DNA from 4 places in the Methylobacterium sp. Leaf361 genome. Region 4 is predicted to be linked to each of the others. Evidence: predicted binding sites of a transcription regulator. Region 4 holds the regulator's gene; each other region holds the start of a gene.
The links. Region 4 encodes LexA, which represses DNA repair genes until DNA is damaged. Its sites were predicted from a motif close to TGTTCNNNNTGTGTTCNG; they were not measured.
Positions count from the first base shown of each region.

Region 1: recA (recombinase RecA) is a predicted target of LexA. The motif match lies at 2,772-2,789, and genes of this name have one in related genera.
Region 2: dinB (DNA polymerase IV) is a predicted target of LexA. The motif match lies at 3,003-3,020, and genes of this name have one in related genera.
Region 3: ASG32_RS04260 (UvrD-helicase domain-containing protein) is a predicted target of LexA. The motif match lies at 2,595-2,612, and genes of this name have one in related genera.

Region 1 covers NZ_LMPY01000089.1:4,235-9,995, forward strand. The annotation lists gene rpsS (30S ribosomal protein S19) at 3-281, shown strand; gene rplV (50S ribosomal protein L22) at 283-669, shown strand; gene rpsC (30S ribosomal protein S3) at 680-1,426, shown strand; gene rplP (50S ribosomal protein L16) at 1,438-1,851, shown strand; gene rpmC (50S ribosomal protein L29) at 1,864-2,079, shown strand; gene rpsQ (30S ribosomal protein S17) at 2,101-2,364, shown strand; gene recA (recombinase RecA) at 2,851-3,942, shown strand; gene ASG32_RS31120 (PAS domain-containing sensor histidine kinase) at 4,062-5,761, opposite strand, start outside.
Region 2 covers NZ_LMPY01000003.1:211,079-216,839, reverse strand. The annotation lists gene ASG32_RS04665 (ATP-dependent RecD-like DNA helicase) at 1-1,368, shown strand, start outside; gene dinB (DNA polymerase IV) at 1,611-2,780, opposite strand; gene ASG32_RS04660 (MFS transporter) at 3,288-4,451, opposite strand; gene ASG32_RS04655 (FAD-dependent oxidoreductase) at 4,448-5,761, opposite strand, start outside.
Region 3 covers NZ_LMPY01000003.1:124,455-130,215, forward strand. The annotation lists gene ASG32_RS04260 (UvrD-helicase domain-containing protein) at 185-2,584, opposite strand; gene ASG32_RS04265 (AsmA-like C-terminal region-containing protein) at 2,920-5,761, shown strand, end outside.
Region 4 covers NZ_LMPY01000056.1:178,575-184,335, reverse strand. The annotation lists gene ASG32_RS27655 (error-prone DNA polymerase) at 1-705, shown strand, start outside; gene ASG32_RS27650 (hypothetical protein) at 773-1,237, shown strand; gene fae (formaldehyde-activating enzyme) at 1,277-1,816, opposite strand; gene ASG32_RS27640 (hypothetical protein) at 2,159-2,374, shown strand; gene ASG32_RS27635 (hypothetical protein) at 2,393-2,842, opposite strand; gene lexA (transcriptional repressor LexA) at 3,093-3,821, shown strand; gene ASG32_RS27625 (ComEC/Rec2 family competence protein) at 3,815-5,761, opposite strand, start outside.

The sequences.
Region 1 (5,761 bases), on a different contig from region 4:
CTATGGCACGCTCTCTCTGGAAGGGGCCGTTCGTCGACGGCTACCTCTTCAAGAAGGCCGAGGCGGCGCGGGGCTCCTCGCGCTCCGAGGTCATCAAGATCTGGAGCCGCCGCTCCACGATCCTCCCGCAGTTCGTCGGGCTCACCTTCGGTGTGCACAACGGGCAGAAGCACATCCCGGTCTACGTCACCGAGGAGATGGTCGGGCACAAGTTCGGCGAGTTCTCGCCGACCCGCACCTTCCCGGGTCACGCGGCCGACAAGAAGGCGAAGAGGCGCTGAGATGGGCAAGCAAGCCACCCCCCGCGCGCTCCCCGAGAACGAGGCGAAGGCCGTCGCGCGCATGCTGCGCGTCAGCCCGCAGAAGCTCAACCTCGTGGCGCAGATGATCCGCGGCAAGAAGGTCGACACGGCGCTCGCCGAGTTGCAGTTCTCGCGCAAGCGGATCTCGACCGAGGTCAAGAAGTGCCTCGAGAGCGCCATCGCCAACGCCGAGAACAACCACGACCTGGACGTCGACGACCTCGTCGTGTCCCAGGCCTTCGTGGGCAAGGCGCTGGTTCTCAAGCGTTTCCACGCCCGCGCCCGCGGCCGCGGCGCGCGCATCCTGAAGCCCTTCTCGAACCTCACCATCGTGGTTCGCGAAGTCCGCCAAGCCGAAGCGGCTTGAGGAGGATCTGATGGGTCAGAAAGTCAACCCGATCGGTCTCCGGCTCGGCATCAACCGGACCTGGGATTCCCGCTGGTTCGCCAACAAGGGCGACTACGCGAAGCTCATGCACGAGGACGTCGCGATCCGCGCCGCCCTCATGAAGCAGCTCAAGCAGGCGGCGGTCTCCAAGATCGTCATCGAGCGCCCGCACCGGAAGTGTCGGGTCACCATCCACTCGGGCCGTCCGGGCGTGGTGATCGGCAAGAAGGGCGCGGACATCGAGAAGCTGCGCAAGCTCGTCGGCACGATGACGAAGGCCGACGTGACCATCAACATCGTCGAGGTGCGCAAGCCCGAGATCGACGCCACCCTGGTGGCCGACTCGATCGCCCAGCAGCTCGAGCGCCGCGTCGCCTTCCGGCGTGCCATGAAGCGGGCCGTGCAGTCGGCCATGCGTCTGGGCGCCGAGGGCATCCGGATCAACTGCTCGGGCCGTCTCGGCGGCGCCGAGATCGCCCGCCAGGAATGGTACCGCGAGGGCCGCGTCCCGCTGCACACGCTGCGCGCCGACGTCGATTACGGCACCGCCACGGCGTTCACGACCTACGGGACCTGCGGCATCAAGGTGTGGGTGTTCAAGGGCGAGATCCTCGAGCACGATCCGATGGCCCAGGACAAGAAGGCCCAGGAAGAGGGCGGCCGCTCCGGCGGACGCCGTGAGCGCGATGGCGAGGGCGGCCGCGAGCGCGGACGCCGCGAGCGCGAGCACGCGTAAGGTAGGAAGCCATGCTGCAACCGAAAAAGACCCGCTTCCGCAAGCAGTTCAAGGGCCGCATCCACGGTGCGGCCAAGGGCGGCTTCGAGCTGAACTTCGGCCAGTTCGGCCTGAAGGCGGTGGAGCCCGAGCGCGTCACCGCCCGCCAGATCGAGGCGGCCCGCCGCGCGATCACCCGCGAGATGAAGCGCCAGGGTCGCGTCTGGATCCGGGTGTTCCCGGACGTCCCGGTGTCGTCGAAGCCGACCGAGGTCCGCATGGGCTCCGGTAAGGGCGCCCCGGATTACTGGGCGGCCCGGGTTCATCCCGGCCGGATCATGTTCGAGGTCGACGGCGTTGCCGAGAACATCGCCAAGGAGGCGCTCCGCCTCGGCGCCGCGAAGCTCCCGATCCGCACGCGGGTCGTCCAGCGCATCGCCGACTGAACGGAGGATATCGTGAAGTCGACCCAGAGACTGTCTGATCTGAAGGCGCTGTCGCCGGATCAGCTGAATGACGAGCTGATCAACCTCAAGAAGGAGCAGTTCAACCTGCGCTTCCAGGGGGCCACCGGCCAGCTCGAGAACGTCGCCCGCGTCCGCGAGGTCCGTCGCGACATCGCCCGTGTCCGGACTCTGCAGCGTTCCAAGACGCTGCAGCAGGCCAAGGGCTGAGGCGGGTTTTAGGAGACAACCATGCCGAAGCGCATCCTGCAGGGCACCGTCGTCAGCGACAAGGGTGAGAAGACCATCGTGGTGAAGGTGGAGCGCCGCTTCACGCACCCGGTGATGAAGAAGACCGTGCGGCGGTCGAAGAACTACCACGCGCACGACGAGGGCAACGTCGCCAAGGTCGGGCAGACGGTGTTCATCGAGGAGTGCCGTCCGTTCTCCAAGACCAAGACCTGGAAGCTGGTCGAGGGCGAGGCCGCCCAGGCCGAGGCCGGCGAGGCCGCCTGATCCCGGGATCCCGGCGGCTGCGGTCTCCGCGTCCGCCAGATCCCGGCCCGCGGCGTCGCGGGATGGTGCCTCCTCTGGGGTGACCATCCCGGGGATGCCCGGCGACCGGTACGACGAACGCCCGGACGCAATTCGACTCGCGAGAGCCGGATTCGTGCCGGGCGTCGTCGTTTTCGGCCACATGTCTGGCGGTTGGGTCCCGGTCGCCGGCGGGCCGAGCCTGCTGCGGGACCGCGCGAGGCGTCGCCATTGCGGCTGGCGGTCGTCCCGTCCGGCGCGTTGTGTCGGCGTTCGTACAGGTCCTCGCGGGCGATTACCGGATTGGATTGCTGTCGCGGGGCATCCGGGGCTCGAGCCGGGATTTCGTGACTTGCGTCCAGCAAAACGGCGTTCCGGCCTTGCTGGCGGAGAACAAAACGGGTACATAGAGGCGGTGGCGACGCGCGTTGTGAACTGCGTCCAACCCCTTCATAAGGAGCCCGCCAGATGGCCCAGCCCGCATTGAAAGTGGTCGACATGCCCCCGGTGGACAAGGACAAGTCCAAGGCCATTGACGCTGCCCTGGCTCAGATCGAGCGCGCCTTCGGCAAGGGCTCGATCATGCGGCTCGGCAAGAACGACAAGGTCCAAGAGGTCGAGACCGTCTCGACCGGCTCGCTGGGCCTCGACATCGCGCTCGGCGTCGGCGGCCTGCCGCGCGGCCGGGTGATCGAGATCTACGGTCCGGAATCGTCCGGCAAGACGACGCTGGCGCTCCACACGATCGCGGAGGCCCAGAAGAAGGGCGGCGTCTGCGCCTTCGTGGATGCCGAGCACGCCCTCGACCCGGTCTACGCCCGCAAGCTCGGCGTGAACCTCGACGACCTACTGATCTCCCAGCCCGACACGGGTGAGCAGGCGCTCGAGATCACCGACACGCTGGTGCGCTCGGGCGCCATCGACGTGCTGGTGGTCGATTCGGTGGCCGCGCTGACCCCGCGGGCCGAGATCGAGGGCGAGATGGGCGAGAGCCAGCCGGGCCTTCAGGCCCGCCTGATGAGTCAGGCCCTGCGCAAGCTGACCGGCTCGATCTCGCGCTCGAACTGCATGGTCATCTTCATCAACCAGATCCGGATGAAGATCGGCGTCATGTACGGCAGCCCCGAGACGACCACGGGCGGCAACGCCCTCAAGTTCTACGCCTCGGTGCGCCTCGACATCCGCCGCATCTCGACCCTGAAGGACCGCGACGAGGCGATCGGCAATCAGGTCCGCGTCAAGGTGGTGAAGAACAAGGTCGCGCCACCCTTCAAGCAGGTCGAGTTCGACATCATGTTCGGCGAGGGCGTGTCGAAGGTCGGCGAGCTGATCGACCTTGGCGTGAAGGCCGGCATCGTCGAGAAGTCCGGCGCCTGGTTCTCGTACAACAGCCAGCGCCTCGGCCAGGGTCGCGAGAACTCGAAGGGCTTCCTGCGCGACAATCCGAAGATCGCCGCCGAGATCGAGGGCTCGATCCGGCAGAATTCCGGTCTGGTCGCCGAGAAGATCTTGGAGAACGCCGCCCCGACGGCGGACGATCTCGACGAGGGCGAGGCCTAGGCCGCGCCGCCGCGGGCCGGCGACGGCGCGCGGTGGACCTGCGACGTTCGAAGAGCGGCCCCGGAGTCTCTCCGGGGCCGCTCTTCGTTGAGCGACGGTGAGCGGAAGCGAGGGGCCGGTCAGTCCGCCATCGTCTTCTTCACGGTCTCGACGAGCTGCTTCAGGCTGAAGGGCTTGGGCAGGAAGTTGAAGGTCTCGCCCTCGGGCAGGTTCTTGCGGAACGCGTCCTCGGCGTAGCCGGACACGAAGATCACCTTCAGGTCGGGCTGATGCTTGCGCACCTCCCGCAGGAGCGTCGGGCCGTCCATCTCGGGCATGACCACGTCGGAGACGACGAGATCGATGGTCTGCGCGCCCTCGCGGACGATCGCCAGGGCCTCGAGGCCCGAGGCCGCCTCCAGCACCGTGTAGCCGCGGGCCGAGAGCGCCCGGCTGTTGACCGCCCGCACCGGGTCCTCGTCCTCGACGAGCAGGATGGTCCCCTGCCCCGTATGATCGGCGGCGGGCTTGCGCGGCGCCGGCTTGTCGACCTTGGCGGGCGGCGTCTCCCCTTTCGGCACAGCGGCGTCGCCGCCCGCGGCCGGCGCGGTGACCGGCTTGGCGTCCGACCCGGAATCGGGATGGGCGGTGGTGGAAGCCGGCGCGAGCGGCTCCGCGCGCGGCAGTGCCGGCTCGGCCGCCGCGACCGGCACCTCCTCGGGCTCCGCCACGGGCACGTGACGCGGCAGGTAGATGCGGAAGGCCGTACCCTCCCCGACCTTCGACTGCACGTCGATGGTGCCGCCGGACTGCTTGACGATGCCGAACACCGTCGAGAGCCCGAGGCCGGTGCCCTTGCCGATCTCCTTGGTGGTGAAGAACGGCTCGAAGATCTTCTCCATCAGCTCGGGCGGGATGCCCTGGCCGGTGTCGCGCACCTCGATCAGCACGTGGTCGCCCGCCGGCGCCCCGCCGCGCCCCTCCGCACCGGCGGCCGCCCCCGGATCGGAGACGTTCTCGGTGCGGATCATCAGCTTGCCGCCCTCCGGCATGGCGTCGCGGGCGTTGACCGCGAGATTGACGATCACTTGCTCGAACTGATTGACGTCGGCCTTCACGGGCCAGACCTCGCGGCCGTGCTTCAGCTCCAGCGCGACGCGCTCGCCGAGCAGCCGCTTGAGGAGGAGGGTCAGCTCGGAGAGCGCCTCCCCGACATTCATCACCTCCGGGCGCAGCGTCTGCCGGCGGGAGAACGCCAGGAGCTGGCGGACGAGGCCCGCCGCCCGGTTGGCGTTCTGCTTGATCTGCATGATGTCCTGGAAGGCCGGGTCGGTCGGCCGGTGGCTCGCGAGCAGCAGGTCCGAGTAGCCGATGATCGCCTGCAGGACGTTGTTGAAGTCGTGCGCGATGCCGCCGGCGAGCTGGCCGACCGCGTTCATCTTCTGGGCCTGGGCGACCTGCTGCTCCAGCTGGCGCTGCGCCGTCGTGTCGAGGGCGTAGAGGATCACCCGCTCGGCCTCGTCGGTCTGCTGGCCGGCATCGCCGCCGTCGGCCGGGCTGAGCCAGACCCGGGCCGAGCGGCCGCCGGGCCCGTTGAGCTGGACCTCGATGGGCTCCGGATCCGTCCGCCCGCTCGCGGCGCGGGCGAGCCCGGCCTCCAGGGCGGTCCGGTCGGCCACCGAGTCGGCGACGTTGGGCTCGACCCGCGGGACACCCTCCCCGTCCGGGGCGCCGTCGTCGGCCTGCCGCGGTACCGTGCCGAACAGGCGCGTGAACGAGGCGTTGGCGCGGGCGATCCGGCCGCCGCTGTCGAGGGTCGCGATGGCGATCGGCGAGTTGT
Region 2 (5,761 bases), on a different contig from region 4:
CAGAAGCTCCTGGGAGTTACACCTGAGGAGGCAGGACGCGCCCTGACAGCAGCGGTGGAAGACGGAGCGGCCATTCCATGTTCCGGCGGATATCAGCCGGCGGGAGCAGCCTACGCCGAGCACTTCATCGAAAGCCGCATCCGGGCGGCGCTGGATGGCACTGGGAAGTCAGGCGACCTCGTGGTGCAGCTACCCACGCAAGAAGCTTTGTCGGCCTTCTTCGAGCGCTTCAACTCCCGTGCACGACACGCTCTGACAATTGAGCAGGAACGTGCCGTGGCGATGGCGCTGAGCAATCAATTCTCCATCCTGACCGGGGGCGCTGGGGTCGGCAAGACCACGACGCTCAAAGCCATCAATGAAGCCGCAGCCGACTTCGGCGTTCACGTCCATCAGATCGCCCTTGCTGGAAGGGCGGCCCAGCGCATGTCCGTCGCTACCGGACGGCCCGCACAAACGATCGCGTCTTGGCTCTGGAAGTGCCTGCAAAGGCGTTCGGTAACGGGAGCGCACACGCTCGTCGTCGTCGACGAAGCCAGCATGTTGGATCTGCCGACTCTTTATCGGATTTTGTTCCACCTCCATGAGGACGCAAGCCTGCTGTTGGTTGGAGATGTCGCTCAGCTCGCACCGATCGGCTACGGCCTTACGTTGCATCGGTTGGCAACCAGCTGGCGCATTCCTCAAGTCGAGCTGACCCGCATTATGCGAGCCGATGAGGCCACAGGGATTCCGACCGTCTCTCGCGCGGTGCGCAACGGCTGCCCCCCTCGCCTGCCCGTCTATAAGCGTGGACGAGAAGGATGCAGCCTCCTCCCCTGCCGGCAGGACGAGATCGTCGAGGCGATTGAACAAGTTCGCGACGACTCACACGGCGAGGACGTTCAGGTTGTTGGTACGACCTATACCGGTCCTGCCGGGATCGATGCGATCAACACGTACTTCCATAGGTACAACGCTCATGGTCGCGCCCGACTGCGACGCTTCGCAGCCGGGGATCCCATCATCTCGACGAAGAACGATTATGAACGAGGGCTCTGGAATGGAAGCATGGGGCACGTCCTAGCTGTCTATGAGGATAGGATGACCGCTCGGCTCGAGGGGAAAGTCCATGAATTCATGGACAAGGAACTTACGGACCGGATCGACCTCGCCTACGCGATCAGTACTCACAGAGCTCAAGGCTCGCAGTGGGGCACGATCATCATACCACTTTCTCCGAGCCGACTCTTCGATCGCGCCCTCCTCTACACGGCCTTGACCCGTGCAGAGCGTCGTGTCGTCCTGATTGGCGACTTGCAGCTGTTCGAACGAACGGTCAGACAGCCGCCGTCATCGCTTGCACGCGAAGTGGCGCTCTCGTTCTGACCAAAGGGCGTGCATTCACGTGCGGTCCCTCAAGTCAGCACGTTGCTTTGACGAGATGATGCTGCCGGCTGCTCGGACGTCCGCTTATGATATAAACGTGAATGCTTCGAAGTGCATAGCAAGGCAATACAGGCGCTCCACACGTGCTCGCCTGTGTCCAGTCTAAAATAAATCAAAACGACACGCGCAGATTTACAGAAGTGGTAAGATATTTTATTCAGCGATTCGAAATTTTTGGTCCGCTATAGCTCGAATGAAAGTTGTACATGATTTTTTACGGCGGCATCTTCGGCATCTGTATTGAGGCTCGACAAACTCACACCAAGGAGACGAATTGGTTTCGGCAAAGGTAATATTCCCGTCAGTAGTTCATTACTGATTTGGTCTATTAGCTCCCTGCTACCAATCCGTTCCTGTGTAGACCGACTCCGTGTGATTAGCTGGAAGTCTCTATATTTGATCTTCAACGTAACAGTTCGGCCTCGAATTTGAGTTCGCTCGCAATAATTCCATACCTTGTCGATGATTGGCGATAGTGCGGCCCTCAGGTCTTCAATTTCCGAAAGGTCATGTAGAAACGTGTTCTCTGCGCCCACTGATTTTCGGATGCGGTTTGGTTGAACCGGGCGCTCGTCTATTCCCCGGGAAATCCAATAATAATAGAGCCCGGCCTTGCCGAAGTGCTCTTGGAGGAATTCGACCGATTTCGCCCTAAGATCTCGGCCGGTGGCAATTCCGAGCGCATTCATTTTTTCTTCGGTCTTTTTGCCGATGCCATGAAATTTGGCTATGTTGAGTTCGGCGATAAAAGCAGGAGCCATTTCAGGCGTAATTACAAATTGGCCGTTCGGTTTGTTCTGATCGGGTGCAATTTTACTCAGAAATTTGTTGGCGCTGATTCCCGCTGAGGCGGTAAGCTGCGTCTCGTTCCAGATGCGAGACCTGATTTCTTTAGCGACCTGAGTTGCAAATTCTATGCCTTTTAGATTGTTGGTTACATCTAGGTAGGCTTCATCGAGCGAAAGCGGCTCGATCATGTCTGTGTAGTCTGAAAATATTTCCCTAATCTGTAACGAGATTTCGCGATAGACGTCAAAGCGAGGCTTCAAAAAAATCAGTTCGGGACATTGCCGCTTGGCTGTGACCGAAGGCATGGCCGAGCGTACACCGTAGCGCCTAGCCTCGTAGCTCGCCGCAGCCACCACACCGCGTTCTCGAGAGCCGCCGACCGCCACTGGTCTGCCTCGCAGGTCGGGATTGTCTCGCTGCTCTACGCTCGCATAAAAAGCGTCCATATCGACATGGATCACTTTACGTTGGCGGCTCTGCTCGTTTGGTAGAGCTGTCGAATCACCGTCTACTCGAGCAGCAGTTGGCGATTGTGGTGTTTCCTCTACGGATGTCATCTGCATGTCGATGTTAATCTGCCATCGTCGTTCTAAGAACAGAGTCGTTGTTTGAACACCTCGCAATTGATGTGTGCACCCGCTCCAGATTCCCCGACAGAGGCCCGGGTATGCCGCCGTCCTTGTGCATCCCGGCCGATGTCGGCCAGGCGGCTGTCTGCATGTGGCCACAGCGCTCGGCAGAGGTATCCCCAGATCGTCGCCGGCTGCGCGGGCGACGCAAAATTTTAGAACATATCGTGGACATCGGCGACTTGAAGCAGGGCTTGTCCACAAGCCATGAAGGGCGGCGGTGAACGGCAGTTTGCAAACCGTTCGACGTGAGCGACGCACGGCTTTGCGACCGACCTGTTCCGCCCGCACAGGCAGCTTGGAACCGTCAGCGCGCGTTCGACGTCCGCGGCCTTTACCATGAGACCTCGCATGGACGCGTGGGCTCGCATAGGCTGTCCGGATTCTTCTTGCCGACTGGGCTGCGAGCGGCCGGCCGCTTGCGCGGGATTGCCCCTCTTCCTAGCGGGCGCTCCACAGAGCGCCGGCGAGGCCGACATTGGCGACTGCAAGGATCACCAGCATGACGTAGGCTGCCTCGGCGCCGCCATAGGTCAGCGTCAGGGCCCCTAGCGACGGGGCGAGGGCTTGGGCGACCAAACCTGGTCTGGCCAGCTGGCCCACGAGGAGAGGGTAGCGGGCGGGCCCGAACAGAGCCAGGGGTACCGTGCCCCGGGCGATGGAGTAAATACCGTTTCCGGCCCCATAGAGCACCAGAGCGAGACCTACTGCTGGCAGACCGGCCGCGAGCACGCCCAGGCCGAGCGCCACCAATGCCATCGCCGCCGTCAGCGTCCAGAGCGGATGGTGGCGGCCTTTGGTGGCCATCTCCACGATACGGGCCCCGACCTGGGCCGGTCCGATCAGTGCGCCGTATGACACGGCGGCAGCGAGCGCCACGCCGCGCGCTTGGAGCAGCGTGATCAGATGCACCGATACCAACGTCATCACGGTGCCGCCTAAAATCAGTACGCCGGCCATCAGCAGGAATGCGCGCCGTTCTCGCGGCGGCAGCCGCACGTCCGATTGATTCCCTGCGCCTTCATTGGTCGCCGAAGCGGGCACCTTCGGGATCATTGCGAGAACAAGCGGCAGGGTCACGACAATGTGCAGAGTGGCGTAGGTGAGACATGTCCCCCGCCACCCGACCTGCTCGACCAGGAAGGCGGACAGCGGCCAACAAACTGTGCTGGCGAAGCCGCCCCATAGGGTGAGCGTGGTGATGGCTGGGCGAGCCTCGGCGCCGTAGAGCCGCCCCAATGTCGCGAAGGCGGGGTCGTACAGGCCGCAACCCATCCCTACGCCGATCACGAGCCAACCGATCAGGAACACGGGCAGGTTCGGCGCCAGGGCGAGCACCACGTGGCCACACGCCAGCAGGACCGCCGAAAGCGCCAGAATTGCGCGCCCTCCGTTCCGGCCGATGAAGGACCCGACGCGCGGTGAAACCAGGCCGGCCACCAGCAGCCCCGCCGAGAGGCCGCCGATGATCCAAGCGAGTGGCCAGCCGGTCTCGGCCGCGATGGGTTGGCCCAGTACCGATAGGAGGTAGAACGACGATCCCCAGGCCAGGATCTGAACGATCCCGAGAGCGCTGATCACGGCCAGCCGGTGACGATCCCTCATGCCGCCTCGCCGCAGCACGGTGACGGCTTGGGGGAAGCCGGGGCGCAGCCGCACCCGGTATCCGTCTCGTCGCGCGCCTTCTCGTCGCCCGCGCAGCAGGCGTCCGCACTTGCGGTGGGCGGCCCCCCGCAGCAGTCCTGGGCCACCTCGTCGACCTGCAGGGAGCAGACCCCGGTCTCCGGAAGGACGAGGCGGACGTCGTCGGCCGCCGCAAGATCGCCGGCGAGGGCGGCGGCGATGGAGCGAACCTGCTCGTAGCCGGTCAGCATCAGGAAGTTCGGCGCCCGCCCGTACGACTTGATGCCCACGGTATAGAAGCCGGGCTCGGGATGGGCGAGCTCGCGATGTCCATGCGGCCGCACCGAACCACAGCTATGCTCGTTCGGGTCGATGAGCGGCCCAAGCGCCCGCACGCTCTCCAATGCCGGGTCGAGGTCGACGCGGATCTCGCGCGTGAGGCTCGGATCCGGTCTCTGGCCGGTCGCCACGACGACCCGGTCGACCGGGGCCAGTCGGCGGGATCCCTCTGCGTCCCGGCCCTCAAGGACGACCCGGTCACCGTCGCGATGGAGCCCCGTCACGGCGAAGCCTGCGACGAGCTCGACCTGGCCTGCGTCGACCAGGGCCCTGAGGCGGGACCCGAGCGCGCCCCGCGCGGCCAGTTGGTCGGCGGCTCCTCCGCCGAAGACGCGCGCGAGGTTGCCGCTGCGCGTGACCCAGACGATCCGGGTGTCCGCGGCCTCGTCCGCGAGCCGCGCGAGGTCGAGCAGCACCGTCGCCGCCGAATGCCCGGCACCGACGACCGCGGTCGTGCGTCCCCGGAATGCGGTGCGCTCCCGTCCGGCAACGTCCGGGATGCCGCGCGCGACATGGTCGGCGCACTCCGTCTCGCCCTCCGCGGGAAGGCCGTCGGCGCCGAGCGGGTTCTGGGTCGCCCAGGTCCCGGAGGCGTCGATGACGGCCCTGGCGAACTCGCGGCGCCTCTCGCCGCCGTCGCCGACTACCGTCAGGACGAACGGCCGGGTCGCCCGGTCCCGGCTGCCGACCTTATCGATGCCGAGGCGCGCGATGGCGCTCACGCGCGCCCCAGTTTCGATGACGGGAGCCAGTTCCGGCGTCCGAGCGAGAGGTTCGAGGTAATCGGAAGCCAGCTCCGCGCCTGTGGGGAACCCCTCGGCCGCCGGCTCGCGCCAGCCGGTCCGAAGCAGGATCTCGCGTGCCATCGGGTCGATGTTGAACTCCCATGGCGAGAACAGGCGCACGTGCCCCCAATTCCGAACGTGGGCCGCAACCGCACCTGCCTCGTAAAC
Region 3 (5,761 bases), on a different contig from region 4:
GACTAAGGGGTGACGGTCGGTGGAAGGGGCTTCGAAAAAGCCGCGCGGCTGGCGCGGATACATCAGGTTCGGGACGGTGGTGTCGCGGTAACGCGGCATCCGGCACGGTCGCGATCCTCCCCGCCCGCGCGGGCGAAGCCGGCCGACCCTGCCGCCCTGACACGTCCGGGCTTGGTCGGCGGGACTAGCTCGATCCGGCCTGGACGAAGCTGTCGAGGACCATCTTCCGGCCGGCCTTGTCGAAGTCAACAGTCAGCTTGTTGCCGTCGACCGCCGCGACCGTTCCGGGGCCGAACTTGGTGTGGAAGACCCGCTGGCCGCCCTGGAAGGCCGAGGGCGCGCCCGTCGACTTGGCGATCAGCTCGCCCTCGATCTGGCGGGGGCCACCGGACTGGCCCCCGGACCGGCCGCCCGGGCCCGCCGAGCGGAAGCCGCCTCCGGACCCCGATCCAAACCCGGACCGGCCGCCCGGCGCGGTGTTGGCCTGCGCGCGCTGCCAGCCCGGCGTGCCGTAGCTCGATCCGAACGGCGTCGGGTTGCGGTCGAACCGCGAGGCGCCGGCGGAGAAGTGCGCCGGGGCCTCGACCACGTCGACCGCCGTCTCGGGCAGCTCGTCGATGAACCGGGACGGGATGGTCGAGGACCAGAGCCCGTGGATGCGCCGGTTGACCGCGAAGGACAGCTTCGCGCGCTTGCGCGCCCGGGTCAGCCCGACATGGGCGAGCCGCCGCTCCTCCTCCAGGCCCGCCCGGCCGCTCTCGTCGAGCGCCCGCTGGTTCGGGAACAGGCCGTCCTCCCAGCCGGGGAGGAACACGGTGTCGAACTCGAGCCCCTTGGCGGCGTGGAGCGTCATCAGCGAGACCCGCTCGGCGCCCTCCGCCTCCGAGGCCTCCATCACCAGGGAGACGTGCTCCAGGAAGGCCGCGAGGTCGGGGAACTCCTCCATGGAGCGGACGAATTCCTTCAGGTTCTCCAGCCGGCCGGCGGCGTCGGCGGAGCGGTCCTTCTGCCACATCTCAGTGTAGCCGGACTCCTCAAGGATGGTCTGCGCGACCTCGCTGTGCGGCTGCGTCTCCGCGAGCCGCGCCCATCGCGAGAAACTCTCGGTCAGCGCCCGCAGGGTCGAGCGGACCCGGGGCTTCAGCTCGTCGGTCTCGCACAGGCGCGCGGCGGCGATGCGCAGAGGCAGCCGGTTGGCGCGGCCGTAGGTGTGGAGCTGCTGCAGGGTGGCGTCGCCCAGGCCGCGCTTGGGCGTGTTCACGATCCGCTCGAAGGCGAGGTCGTCGCTGACGTTCACGGTGGCGCGCAGGTAGGCCAGCGCGTCGCGGATCTCGGCGCGCTCGTAGAAACGCGGGCCGCCGATGACCCGGTAGGGCAGCCCGAGCTGGACGAACCGGTCCTCGATCTCGCGCATCTGCGCCGAGATCCGCACCAGCACGGCGATCTCCGACAGGGGATGCTGCTTCGACTGGAGGGACTCGATCGACTCGGCGAGCATCCGCGCCTCCTCTTCCGAATCCCACGCGCCCGTCACGGTGACGCGCTCGCCCGGCTCGTCGTCGGTGCGCAGGGTCTTGCCGAGGCGGCTCTCGTTCCTGGCGATCAGCCCGGAGGCGGCGGCCAGGATGTGGCCCGTGGAGCGGTAGTTGCGCTCAAGGCGCACCACCACAGCGCCCGGGAAGTCGTGCTCGAAGCGCAGGATGTTGTCGACCTCGGCCCCGCGCCAGCCGTAGATCGACTGGTCGTCGTCGCCGACGCAGGCGATGTTCTTCCGGGACTGCGCCAAGAGTCGCAGCCACAGGTACTGGGCGACGTTGGTGTCCTGGTACTCGTCGACCAGGATGTAGCGGAACCGGTCCTGGTAATTGGCCAGGACGTCGGGGTTCTCCCGCCAGAGCTTGAGGCAGAGCAGCAGGAGATCGCCGAAATCGACGGCGTTCAGCGTCGCGAGCCGGGCCTGGTAGGCGGTGTAGAGGGCGCCGCCCTTGCCGAACGCGAAGGCCGAGGCCTCGCCCGGGGGCACCTGCTCGGGGCCGAGGCCGCGGTTCTTCCAGCCGTCGATGGCGTGGGACAGGGCCCGGGCCGGCCAGCGCTTCTCGTCGACGTTCTGGTCGGCGATGACCTGCTTCATCAGCCGGAGCTGGTCGTCGGTGCCGAGGATGGTGAAGTCGGATTTCAGCCCGACCAGCTCGGCGTGGCGGCGCAGGATCTTGGTGCCGATGGCGTGGAAGGTGCCCAGCCACGGCATGCCCTCGCCGGCCGGCCCGATCAGCGCGCCGATCCGGTGCTTCATCTCCCGGGCGGCCTTGTTGGTGAAGGTCACCGCCAGGATGTCGAAGGGGCGGGCCCGGTTGGTGGCGATCAGGTGGGCGATGCGGGTGGTCAGCACCCGGGTCTTGCCGGTGCCGGCCCCGGCCAGCACCAGGACCGGGCCCTCCGTGGTCTCGACGGCGCGGCGCTGCTCGGGGTTGAGGCCCTCGAGGTAGGCGGCCGCGTCGCGCCGGAGGGCACCCATGGCGCGGGCAGCGATGGACGTGGCGGGCGCGCCGTCCCCGGCGGGTTGCGGATGCGGGCGGTTCTGCATCCCGCTTCCCTGGACCAAATCGCGAACGGCGTCGAGGCCGTTCGCGCCGCGGCGGGGGCGCGGAGCCATGAAGCGCGGCTGTCCGCGCCGGGGTGATCCGCGTCCTTCGGGCTGGTCGCGCTCCGCGGCCGGCCGCGCGATCCGGAGGCCGCGGGCCCGGGATGCCCGAGGAACCTCGCGCGTGCCCCGACCGCCGCTCGGGACCGTGGCATCGCCGCTGGCGCCCCCGGCGGCTTATCGTGCTATGGCCGTGGCGACTGACTCGCGGGGGCACGCGGGGCACGGCGGCCCGGTGAGGTCGCGGCCTCGCGCAGAGATGGTGCGGAACGGGACCATTGCGTGATCTTCTGACCGCGCTGGCGTGCGCCGTCATCCTGGTTCTCGTGGCGGCGCTCGCGGTCCCGCCCTTCGTCGACTGGCAGGCCCATCGCGGGCTCGTCGAGCGGGCGCTCGCCCGGTCCCTGGGCGTTCCGGTCCGGACCGACGGCCGGATCGAGGTCCGCCTGCTGCCCTCGCCGCGGCTGCGCGTCGACCGCCTCCACCTCGGCGCCGATCCGGACCGCCCGAGCCTGGATGCCCGGTTCGTCAAGGCCGAGATCGCCCTGGCGCCGCTCCTGAAGGGCGAGTTCCGCTTCACCGAGACCCGGATCGGCCGGGCCGAGATCAAGCTCCCGGTCGCCGGCCCGGACGCGCTGAAGCTGCCACCCGATTTCGGCGGGGCCCTGCGCGACCGCGACCTCGCCATCGAGAACCTGCACATCCAGCAGTTCCTCGTCACCACGCAGGTCCCCGCCACCGGGCGGACCGACCAGCTCTACGTCCAGGACCTGCGCCTGCAGGCGCCGGCCCTGGTCGGGCCCTGGCGGATCGAGGGGACGAGCGGCGGCGTCCCGTTCCGGGCGGTCAGCGGCACGCCGGGACCGGACGGGCGCCTCGCCGCCAAGATCTCCGGCGGCGGCGACGCGACGCCGCGCTTCGAGGCGGACGCGCGGTTCGGCCTCGTCCCCGCCGAATCCGGCGGCGCCCAGGTCGAGGCCGAGGGCTCCGCCCGCCTCGTCGTCGGGCCGCCGACCCAGGCGGCCGGCGCCTACCTGCCGTTCTCGCTGGCCGGCACCTTCAAGGCCCGGGGCACACAGGTGCGCTTCGAGGCCGTCGACCTCGCCATCGACCCCGGCGGCCGGGCCCTGCGGCTCGGCGGCACCGGACGGCTCGACCTGCGCCAGTGGCGCGCCGGCCTGACCCTGGACGCCCGCCGCCTCGACCTCGACGCCTTCCTGGCCTCGGCGGAGGGGCAGAACCTGATCGCCCGCGGTCTGCCGCGCTCGACGGGCAGCCTGCCGGCGATGCTCGACCTCGACCTCACGGTGGGCAGCGCCGTGCTGGGCGGCGAGGAATGGTCGAACCTCGCCCTCACCGGCACCCTGGAGCGGGCCGGCGGCCTGCTGCTGCGCCGCTTCGCGGTGACCGGCCCGGCCGAGTCCACCGTCACGGCGAGCGGGCAGGTCGAGACAGCGCCGCTGCGCTTCTCCGGCCCGGTGGCGCTCGCCGCCCCCGACTCGGAGGCGCTCGGCCGCTACCTGCGCCGCCTCGGCGCCGAGGGGCCACTCGTCGCGCTGCTCGACGGGCGGAAGATCGAGGCCGCCGCCGACCTGTCGGCCGCCGGGACCGGCCTGTCCCTGCGCAACATGCGCCTCGGCCTCGGGCCGGCGCGGATCACCGGGAACGCCCGCTACACCGCCGCCGAGGGCGCCGAGCGCGGCCGGTTCGAGGCCCAGATTCGCGCCACCGGCCTCGACATCGCCGGCCTGCCGCCCCTCGGGACGGCCCTCGGCACCCTGCGCGACACCGACCTCGCCCTGACGCTCGAGGCGAAGGACGTCCGGTTCGGCACGGCGGGCTCCGGCACGGGCACGATCGCGGCGCGGATCCAGTCGGACGGCGCCGGCCTGACGGTCGACAGCCTCGACGTCACCGACCTCGCCGGCGCCAGCGCCCGGCTGTCCGGGCAGATCGGCGCGGACGGGACCGGCCGCGTCTCCGGGCGCCTCAAGGCGCCGGCGGCGGCGCCGCTGCTCGGCCTGCTCGAGCGGGTCTGGGTGGGCGAGATCCGCCTGCTGCCCGCCTTCCTGCGGGACGCGCCCCTCGACCTCGCCGTCACCCTCGACCGGGAGGGCGGCGCGGCCGCGGCCCTGCGGACCCAGGCCCGGGGCAGCGCCGGCGGCGGCACCCTCGACCTGACGCTCGCGAGCCGCGGCACGCGGATCGAGGGCGGCACCGCCACCCTCACGGCGCCGCGGGCCGGACCGTGGTTCGGCCGCGCCGACCTCGTCGGCCTGCAGCAACCTGCCGAGCTTCGGCTGACCGCCGAGCGGCCGGACGGCCAGTCCCTTGCCCTGACGGCGAGCGGCACGGTCGCGGGCCTGCGCCTCGCCACGGGCCGCCCGATCCTGGTCGGTCCCGACTTCGTCCCCACCGGCGGCACGCTCCGCGCCGAGACGGCCGATCTGGCGCCGTTCCTGACGCTGGCCGGCGCCGCGACCCTGGCACCGGGGGCGTGGCCGGCCGACCTCACCGTCACGCTGTCGCGGCAGCAGGGCGAGGCCGCCGCCGCGCTCGCCGGCACGGTCGCGGGCGCGGGGGTGAACGGGACGCTGCTGCGGTCGGCAGGCGGTGCCCTGCACGGCCGCCTCGCCCTCGACCGGCTGTCGATCCCGCAGCTCGCGGCCGCCCTGGTGATCCCGCCGGGGGCGAACGGCGCGTTCGGCCCGCCGACCGCCCACCCGGCCCTGTCCCTCGACGCCCGCGTGGCCAGCCTGGATCTCGGCCGCGGCCTCGTCGCCACCGACGCGACCGCTGCCCTCGGCCTCGCCGACGCGGGCCTGACCCTGCGCGACCTGACCGGCAAGCTCGCCGGCGGCCGCCTCGCGGGCTCGGTGACGATCGCCCGGCTCGGGGCCGGCGCCTCGGTCTCGGGCTCGGGCAGCCTCGACGGCGCGGCGCTCCCCACCCTGGCCGGCGGCCCGTTCGGCGGCCGCCTGAGCGCCGACCTGCGCTTCGCCGCCACGGCCGAGACCCTGCCGGGCCTCGCCGACAGCCTCTCGGGCAGCGGCGCGCTCACCCTGACGGACCTGAGCCTGCCCGCGGCCGATCCCGCGGCGCTCGGCCGCGCTCTCGCCC
Region 4 (5,761 bases):
CTGGCCGAGGCGGACGCGTTCCGCTCGCTCGGCCTCGACCGGCGCGCCGCCCTGTGGATGGTCCGCACCCTGGAGGGGACGTCATCCCGCAAGGCCGCCAAGGCCGATGCGAGCGAGCGCCGCGCCCATCTCCTCGACGCACCCCTGCCGCTCTTCGCGTGGCACGCCGATGACGGCCTGTTCCGGCACGAGCCGGCGGTGGACCTTCAGCCCCTGGCCCCGTCCGAGACCGTGGCCGAGGATTACGCCGCCACCGGCCTGTCGCTCCAGGGGCACCCGGTCGCGTTCTTCCGGGGGCGGCTCGCCCGGATCGGCGCGATCCCGGCCCGGGCCCATCTCGATCCGGCGCTGCCCCAGGGGGCGCGGGTCACGGTGGCGGGGCTCGTGCTGATCCGCCAGCGGCCCGGCACCGCCAAGGGCGTGGTCTTCCTGACGCTGGAGGACGAGACCGGTATTGCCAACGTGATCGTCTGGAAGACCGTGTTCGAGGCGAACCGCCGGATCGCCATGCAGGCGCGGTTCCTCGCCGTGCGCGGCCGGATCCAGCGGGCGGACGGGGTGGTCCACCTCGTGGCGGAGGGGTTTCGCGACCTCACCGCCGCCCTGCGCGATCTGCGCGAGGCCGGCATGAAGCTGCCGCCCGAGAACACGGATTTCGGCGTGCCCCCGGACCGGCGCGTGTTCCCCAGCCGGGATTTCCACTGAGGCCGGCCCTTCGAGCGGCCCTCGACCAGCCCCTCGACAGGCCCTGCGCCGCGCGTAGAGTGCGGCGATGTCGAGCTTCGCCGTCCCGCGCCTCCTCCTCGCCGCCTGCGCGGCCCTGCCCCTCCTGGCGGAGGCCGCCCGGGCCGACAGCTGCGACGACCTCACCCGCCAGATCGCCGACGCGATCGGCGGCCGGGTCGGCAAGCGCGCCGGCCCCAGCATCGACATCCGCGTGGCCGGCCCGATCAAGTTCGACGTGACCTGCCGGGCCGAGCCGATCGTGCAGGCGACCTCCGCCGAGCCGAGTCCCTCGGCGACCTTCTTCCGCGACCTGTCGGTGGCCTCCGAGATCCTCGTCGGCCAACCGGCCGCGACCGTCGAGCCGATCATCGCCACCGCCTACCGGACCGCGCTGGCGGAGCGGCGCAAGTCGTTCATCCAGCAGAACGGCTGGTCGGCCTCCTGCTACACCGACCCGGGCAGCAGCGCGATGCGGACCCTCTGCTCGGTGGGGCGCATCCCGCCGGGCTGAGGCGGACCTGAGCCGGCAGGATGCGTGGCCTGGGCCCGCTCAGTACTCGATCACGCCGTCGAGCGCGTAGTGCTTCACGGTCTTCCGGTTGGCGATCAGCTCGTCGACCGTCGGCTCGCCCTTGAGGGCGCGGGCGATGGCGAGTTTCGTGGCCTCGTAGTTGGTCCGGTAGAGGTCCTTCTGGTCGAGGTTGTCGTCCTCGGCGCAGCGCTGATCGAGCCAGATCATGATGATCATGCACAGCTCGTCGAGCCCGTCCTTCGGCAGGATGCCCTCGATGATGCAGTCCACGATCGCGTCGCCGGTGGCGGCCTGGACCACGCCGCCGAGGAGCTCGGCATACTCGGCCGTGTGGATCGTGACCTTGGTGGTCATCATCGTGGCCGGGCGCACGAGCTGGTTGAGGTCGCGCACCACGAACATCCGCGTGTGGCCCTGGACCTGCCCCATCATCGACGCGAAGGCCTGACCGACCGGGCCGCGCACCGAGCCGATCAGCACCTCCGGCATGGCGTCGGTGTACTGGCCCTCGGCCGCCAGCACCGTGGCCTCGCCCGTGCGGAACCAGATCTCTTGCATGTTCGAACTCCACCTGATCGGAGCCCGCGGGAGACATCATCGGCGGCCTCGCGTCAATCGCCCCGAGGCCGGCCCCCATCCCGGCCGCCCCTGCCCTCGCCCGCGCCGCGGCGCGGGCGCAGCCCCGTGCCGCCCCGTATCGCCGCGATGCGGCCGCCGGCATCCGCGACGGCGCGCATCTCCACCCCCGCGCGGCCTGTGGCCTTGAGGAACGCGGCCTGTGGCCTTGAGGAACGCGGACAGGCGAGGCAGGGAAGATCGGAGCGCGGCTCCGGGAGCGGTCCCGGGCCTGGCCGTTCCGGTGGGCGCGCGGCGCCGTGCCGGGCATGCGGGAGGAACACGATGGCGGAGAGCACGGACCGGGGCTCCGGCTGGAGCCTTCAGGCGAGCGCCGTGCCCGACGGGGTGCGCCTGGAACTCGCCCTCGCCGACCTCGGCGGTGCGCCGGTCACCGCCGCGATCGTGCTCGACCGGACGGAGGCCCGGGCCTTCGCCCGCGCCCTGCTGGCCGCCGCCGGCGACGCCGCGGAGCGGACCTTCCCGAAGCCGGGCGCCTGAGGACGCGCCGCCGGCCGGTCAGCGCACGCCGAGGCCCGGATTGCGGCCCGGCAGGCGGGGGACCACGGTGCCGCGCTTCTCGATCGGCGCGTCGCAGGCGTAGGCGAACTCGGTCTTCAGCGGATCGAACACGGTCTCGCCGGTGATCCGGCAATCCTCGCGCACGGTCTCGTCGAGATAGGCCCGGGCGGCGGTGCGGAAGCGCTTCACCCGGGTGGCGCCCGGCTCCGGATCGATCCGGACCTCGCTCAGGTTGCAGCCGGTATACTCGCGCAGGGCGTTGGACACGATCAGCATCCGGCGCAGCTGCCGGTTGTCGTAGACCTCGTAGGGCTCCTTGCAGCCGATCGTGACGACCTGGGGAGTGAGCGCCACGTAGTTCCGCGAGATGTAGGAGAATCCGGTGGTGCAGCCGGCGAGGCCGAGGGCGGCGAGGCCGAGGGGCAGCAGAGCTGCGGGTCGTCGCATCCTCGTCATTCCAAGAGGGTCCCAGCCCGCACCCCGGATCCGCCGCCTTCCCGGCGGGGCGCCGCGATGCATTGAAACGGCTCCGCTTGCGCCGTCAATGCGTTTCTCGACCTTCTCCCGCGGGCGCGCCCGCGGCGCGCCGGGCCGAGCGGTGCCGCTCTTGCGGAACACTTGCGGAACGTTTAACCTGTTCGTGATTTGTTTCGGAGACCGTCACGTGGCGGTCCGCCAAGCCGCGAGTCCCCCGTCGATGCTCACGCGCAAGCAGCTGGACCTCCTGCGATTCATCCAGAGCCGGATGCAGGAATGCGGTGTCCCGCCGTCGTTCGACGAGATGAAGGATGCCCTCGATCTCAAGTCGAAATCCGGCATCCACCGGCTGATCACGGCACTCGAGGAGCGCGGCTTCCTCCGGCGCCTCCCGAATCGGGCGCGCGCCATCGAGGTGATCCGGATCCCCGAGAGCCTGACCCAGGCCGCTCCGGCGACTCAGGCCCCCGCCGAGCCGCGCCGCTTCACGCCGAGCGTGGTCGAGGGCGGTAAGTCCAAGCCGCCGCCGGCCCCGGCGAGCACGCGGATGATCGACGAGTCCGGCCGCGCCATCTCGATCCCGGTCATGGGCCGGATCGCGGCCGGTACGCCCGTCTCGGCGATCCAGAACCAGAGCCACGCCATCACCCTGTCGCCGGACTTCGTGGCCGGCGGCGAGCACTACGCCCTCGAGGTGCGCGGCGACTCGATGGTCGAGGCGGGCATCCTGGACGGCGACCTCGTGGTCATCCGCAAGCAGGAGACGGCCAATACCGGCGACATCATCGTGGCGCTGATCGACGACGAGGAGGCGACGCTCAAGCGCCTGCGCCGCCGCGGCTCGTCGATCGCCCTCGAGGCCGCCAACCCGGCCTACGAGACCCGCGTGCTCGGGCCCGACCGGGTCCGGATCCAGGGCCGCCTCGTGAGCCTCGTCCGCCGCTACTGAAGCGGCTCGGCCGGCGCGTCGCCGGGGGCGAGGTCTCCGCCCGGCGCGGCGTCGGCCTCCGGCGTCGCGGCGATCCCGTCCTCCGCGGGGCGGTCGCCCGGCTCCGCGGTGACCGGCCGCGGCGGTCCCGGCCCGTGCCCGGCGGCCGGCCGCCAGGGCACGGCGCGGGCGTCGTCCCGGGCGTAGCGCGCGGCGAAGCCGTCGCCGTCGGTCCGGAGGGCCACGGCCCCGCGGGCGGCGAGGACGCGCCGGTCGATCACCAGCGGCCCCGTGCAGGTGGGCGGCGCCGCGAGGCCCGTGATCAGCACCGCGGCGCGGGCGCAATCCTCCGGGAAGGCCCGCCGGTCCCGGACCAGGGCGACCGCCCGCCCGTCCGGCAGCCGGGCGGTGCAGCCGAGCCGGTCGCAGCGCCCGCTGCCCGACCGGACGATCAGCGCCGCGGGCCGCCGCCCGTCGCCGTCCGCCTTCAGCCACTGCTCGAGGACGAAGCCCGAAGGGCTGCCGAGGGCCGCGAGCCGCCCGTCCGGGCCCCGCACCGCAGCCCCCGCGCCCTGCCGGTCGACGTAGAGGTCGTAGTGGTTGGGCCGGGCCGCGAGGACGAGCCCGAGCAGGACCGGCGGCACGGCGAGCCAGCGCAGGCGCGAGGCCGGCAGCGTCCCCAGCAGCAGGCCGGCGGTCAGCAGGGCCAGCGCCCCGGCGCCGAAGGCCGGCAGCACCAGGACCGCCCGCTCGAACCCGGCGATCCAGTCCGAGATCGCCAGCATCCCGGCCACCGCCTGCCCCATCAGCCACCAGACAGGCCGGTCGAGGGCGAAGGGATAGGCGAGGCAGCCGATCACCGCGGCGGGCATCACCACCAGGGAGACGAGCGGCAGGGTCAGGGCGTTGCCGACGAGGCCGAAGGGCTGGACCGTCTGGAAGTGGTAGGTGGCGAAGGGGGCCGTCGCGACCTGCGCCACCAGGGTCGTGGCCAGGGTCCCGGTGATCGCCGACAGGCCGGTCCCGACGAGCCGCCCGATCCGCCCGGCCCCGGGGCGCACGAGCAGCCGCCCGTCGATCAGCCGCGCGCAGGCGATCAGCCCGGCCACGGCGCCGAAGGACATCTGGAAGCTCGGGCCGAGCAGGCCCTCCGGCTCGCGGGCGAGCGCGATCAGCGCCGCGAGGGCGAGGTTGCGCATCGACAGGGCCGGCCGGTCCACCAGGATCGCGCCGAGCATGATCAGGGTCATGATCAGCGAGCGCTCGGCCGCGATGTCCCAGCCCGAGAAGGCGCAGTAGGCGGTGACGCCGACCATGGCGAAGCCGGCCGCGATCTTCTTGATCGGCCAGAGCAGCGCGCACAGCGGCACCGCGGCGAGGAGCGCCCGCACCAGCCAGAACACCACGCCGGCGGCCAGCACCATGTGGAGGCCCGAGATCGACACCACGTGGTAGATGCCGGCGGCGCGGAGCGCGTCGTTGGTGGCCGGCCCGATGAGGCCGCGCTTGCCCGTCACCAGGGCCGCCGCCACCGCACCCGCCTGGCCGCCGGCGGCCTCCGCGATCCGGCGCGTGAGCCCGTTGCGCGCCGCGTCGAGCGCAGCGGCGAGCCGCAGGCCCAGCGGCGGCGGCCCGGACGGTTCCCGGACGGTGACGGTGCCGATCAGCGAGCCCACCGCGCCGATCCCCTGGAAATAGGCGTCCCGGGCGAAGTCGTAGCCGCCGGGCCGGGCCGCCTCCGGGGGCGGCAGCAGCCGGGCCGTGGCGGCGACGCCGTCCCCGGGACGCGGGATCGGCGCCTTCCGGAACGAGACCCGGACCCGGGCGGGCCGCGCCTCCGGCGCGAGGCCGGCGAAGCTCTCCACCCGGATCACCAGCCGGGCGCCGACCTCGCGCTCGTCCAGGGCCTCGACCGTTCCGACGAGCGGGCCGATCGTGGTGCGGGTGAGGATCGGTGCGGC